Regions from separate parts of the Gordonia sp. w5E2 genome, predicted to be linked through region 2. Evidence: riboswitches for the same ligand, from Rfam matches in the RefSeq annotation. Region 2 holds a riboswitch; the other holds the start of a gene.
What was found. A riboswitch is a leader RNA that binds a small molecule or an ion and turns the genes downstream of it on or off. The one in region 2 is predicted to bind cobalamin.
Positions count from the first base shown of each region.

Region 1: it holds a riboswitch for cobalamin, as region 2 does, so the genes downstream of both, metE (5-methyltetrahydropteroyltriglutamate--homocysteine S-methyltransferase) here and RND64_RS06895 (FecCD family ABC transporter permease) in region 2, are expected to answer to the same signal.

Region 1 is NZ_CP144213.1:1,707,671-1,709,865, reverse strand. It holds gene RND64_RS07780 (SDR family oxidoreductase) at 1-358, opposite strand, end outside; cobalamin riboswitch at 524-714, shown strand; gene metE (5-methyltetrahydropteroyltriglutamate--homocysteine S-methyltransferase) at 857-2,195, shown strand, end outside.
Region 2 is NZ_CP144213.1:1,506,045-1,508,239, reverse strand. It holds gene RND64_RS06895 (FecCD family ABC transporter permease) at 1-891, opposite strand, end outside; cobalamin riboswitch at 1,008-1,216, opposite strand; gene RND64_RS06890 (alkaline phosphatase D family protein) at 1,332-2,195, shown strand, end outside.

The sequences.
Region 1 (2,195 bases), 200 kb from region 2:
CGATCGGCTGGGTCAGCAGAATCGGTCCGAAGACGTTGACCTCGAACTGCCTCCGGATATTCGCGGCGGGAATGTCCACCGACGACCCGCCCTCGGAGATTCCCGCGTTGTTCAGCAGTACGTCGACGTCCCACTGGGCCGCTTTGTCGCGATCTCCTTCGTCGGTGACATCGAGCTTCTCCACGCGCAGGTCGACGCCGCGTTCCTTCGCCTCGGCGCGCAGGACATTGACCTGCGCGATGATCTCGACGCCTGCGATGACGTCGTGGCCCTGCTCCGCGAGGCGCAGTGCGACCTCCTTGCCGAAGCCGCTGCCTGCACCGGTGATGAGATACGTGGTGTTCGTTTGATCAGTCACCTATCTGGTTCGGAACCGTTGGGTTCGCGGATTCATGGCGATGGTCGTCTACTAGGTCACAACGGTGAGGCTGACGACAAAAAGGCTGCGCTATGCTGCAACGGCAGCTGGTTCGCCCGCCGGGAATTGTGATGGAGCCCCTCCGTCCCGCGCGCGGCGTCGAATCCGGCCACCGTAATCGGCGGTCGGGTGAGAGGGAATCCGGTGAGAATCCGGAACTGTCCCGCAGCGGTATGTCGGAACGACCGCCGTCACCAAGCACTGGGCACGAGCCCGGGAAGCGACGGCCACTAGGAATCTCACCTCGTGTGAGCCCGCCGACGAGTCCGAAGACCTGCCTCCTGTACCGGTCGCGCCGCGACCGGTGGCTCGCCGCCTCGTGGACCGGGCGCAGGTCGATCAGCGTGTCGTGGTGTCTTCTGCACACCACCCGGGGCTTGTCGACTCTCCCTGCATGGCGGTGAACCGTCCACGTCGAATGCAGGAGTTCACGAACTCATGTCCATCAATTCAGCAGACACCACTGTCTCCACGACGGCGTCCGATCAGGTTGGCAGGCCGTTCACCGCCACCGTGCCCGGCACTCCGCGGATCGGCCCGCGCCGCGAACTCAAGCGGGCCATCGAAGGCTACTGGGCGGGCCGCGTCAGCGCCGCCGAGCTCGAGCAGACCGCAGCCGGACTGCGCCGCGACACCGTAGAACAGTTGGCCGCAGCCGGTTTCGACTCGATCCCGGTCAACACCTTCTCGTACTACGACCAGGTACTCGACACCGCGGTCCTCCTCGGTGCACTCCCCCGCCGGTTCGACGGCATCGCCGATCCACTCGACCGATACTTCGCCGCGGCACGTGGCACCGCGGACATCGCTCCACTGGAGATGACCAAGTGGTTCGACACCAACTACCACTATCTGGTCCCCGAAATCGGCGGCGACACCACGTTCGGACTGCACCCCGACAAGGTTCTCGGCGAGATCGCCGAAGCCCGGGCGCGCGGCGTCGACGCCCGACCCGTCATCATCGGGCCGATCACCTTCCTGGCACTCGCCAAGGCCGTCGACGGCGCGCCCGCGCCACTGACGAGGATTGACGATCTGCTCGGTGTGTATGAGCAGCTATTCGCACAGCTCGCGCAGGCCGGAGTCGCGTGGGTCCAGATCGACGAGCCGGTTCTCGTCACCGACTATGCCGAAGACCTTCCCGCACTGGCCAATTCGGTGTACTTGAGGCTCGGTGCCGTCACCGAGCGTCCTGCGCTCTTCGTCAACACCTACTTCGGTGACCCCGGTGCGTCTCTCGCCGCCCTGGCGCGTACACCGGTCGAAGCCATCGGCGTCGACCTTGTCGAGGGCTCGGTCGACTCGGTCGTCGTGGTCCCAGAACTCGCCGACAAGCTGCTGGTCGCAGGCGTCGTCGACGGTCGCAACATCTGGCGCACCGACCTCGACAAGGCGCTCGCCACCCTCGGCACCTTGTTGGGATCGGCACGCGCGCTTGCTGTTTCGACGTCATGCTCGACGCTGCACGTGCCCTACACGCTCGACGCCGAGGACGAACTCGACGACAACCTGCGAGGCTGGCTGGCATTCGCCGCGCAGAAGTATGACGAGGTCGGGGTTCTCGCCCGCGCACTGCGCAACGGTCGGGAGTCGGAGCGGGAGGCCTTCGAGGCGTCCGCCGCGGCGCTGGCCACCCGCACAAGCGATCCGCGGCCGCATGTCCCGGCGGTGCGTGCTCGCCTGGCGGCCGTCACAGACACCGACATCACGCGGATGCCTGCTGCAGAGCGCATCGCGGCACAGAATTCACAGCTCGGACTTCCTCCGCTGCCGACCA
Region 2 (2,195 bases):
CTTACGGTGATCCGCACCGACCACCATGCGGGTCACGTGCGGCACGATGAGACCGACGAATCCGATTGCGCCGCAGACAGAGACGATGAACCCGGTCATCAGCGCGGCGATGACGAAAAGCTCGAGCCGAAACCGCGACGCGCGTATGCCGAGCGACGCGGCGACCTCGTCGCCCATCGCCAGCGCATTGAGTTGTCGTGCTCTCGCCGCGACAACACCAATCCCGATGACCACTACCACCGCGACCAACACGACCGAATGCCATGTTGCCGCGGCAAGACTCCCGAGCAGCCAAAACATGACACTCCGCGCAGCATCACCCACCGGGCGCAAGAAGATGAGCACGGTGGTCAGAGCCGAAAATCCATATCCGAGAGCGGTTCCCGTCAACACGAGCCGCAGCGGTGTGAGACCTCCCCCACGCTGGGCGATTCCGAAGACGAGCAACGTCGCCAGCAGTGCGCCGAGGAATGCCGCGGTCGGCAACGCATAGAGACCGAGTCCCGAGAAAACACCGAACAGCACTACCGCGGTGGCTCCGACCGACGCACCCGACGAGATCCCCAGCACGTAGGGATCCGCCAGCGGATTGCGCACCATCGCCTGCACGATCACGCCGACGACCGCCAAGCCTGCCCCCACGAGCGCCCCCGTCAATACCCGTGGCACACGCGAGTCGACGACGATCCAGTACGACGCGGCGTCGACCAACGAGACCGATCCCCCGGTGATCGCCGCCCACACCATCCGCAGCGACACAGACCAGCCGATCCCCACGGTTCCGTATGCGACGCCGCACGCTGCTGCCACGACGAGCGCCACACCGCAGCCGATGGCCACGGACACGGGTCGCGTCCAGGTTGCCCGCGGGTTCGCACTGCGCGTCGACATGGCCCGCCCTCCTGATCAGCCCGGAGCGGGTACAGCAGATGTCGCCACGCGCGGTCGACGACGACCGCTGCGAGTTCAACACCGACCATGTCCCGCGAAGTCGATGGGACCGCCTGAGCCAGGCGGTCACGTCGGCAGGTCTTCGGACTTCGGACACGGCACGTGATGTGCCACCTATCGACGATCGCTTCCCGGGCCGCTGGCCCAGTGCTGTTGAACGCCTTCGTTTCCGTTACCGCTGCGGGGCAGCTCTGGATTCCCACCAGATTCCCTCTTGGCTCCCACCGACAATCTCGGCTGGAGAACCGACGCCGCTGAAGTCTAGCAACGGTCTCAAATCGGGCATATGGCGCATGCGGTTTCACGAACTTCACCATCCCATCACCGCGAGGCCGACGGCGGGTTGGACGACGTCCATCCTCTCTTGGTCGGGTGGCGGCATGCCGAACATCTCACCTCGACCGTCACTGGCCGACCTCCGGATCGATCGGGACAAGACCCTGCACGCCGGCACCACCCGCCGACGCTTTCTCACCTGGGCGGGCGTCGCGGCCGGTATCGCAACCGTCCCCGCACTTTTCACCACCGACGCGGCGTCGGCTCCCCCGCCACGCCGTGGCAGTGACCTGTTCACGCTCGGTGTGGCATCAGGCGATCCGCTTCCCGACGGCATAGTCCTGTGGACACGGCTGGCCGCCGATCCGCTCGCCCGCGGCGGAGCGATGGGTCTGCTTCCGGTGCCGGTCGAATGGGAGATCGCCAGCGACGCCAGCATGAGGAACGTCGTCGCGCGCGGCGTCGAACTGGCGACGCCGGAGAACGGACACAGCGTGCACGCCGACGTGCGCGGTCTACGACCCGCCGCAGACTACTTCTACCGATTCCGCGCGAGCGGCTCCGTCTCGGCAATCGGGCGCACTCGTACCGCTCCATCGTACGGAAGTCGTCTGAGCGCGTTGACTTTTGCATTCGCCTCGTGCCAATCGTGGGCCGACGGCCACTATCCCGCATACGCCGACATGGCGGCACACGCACCGGATGTCGTCTTCCATCTCGGCGACTACATCTACGAAAAGCCCATCCCCGTCGATGGCGGCCGACGCAGGACCGCGGCAACACCTGCGTCGGCACACCGGGAATGCGCGACGCTCGACGACTACCGCGATCGGTATGCGCTCTACAAACTCGACCCCAACCTGCAGGCCGCGCACCGAGTGAGCCCGTTCATCACGATCTTCGACGACCACGAGGTCGACAACAACTGGGCCGCAGGGGTTCCCGAGGACGATCAACCCATCCCCGAA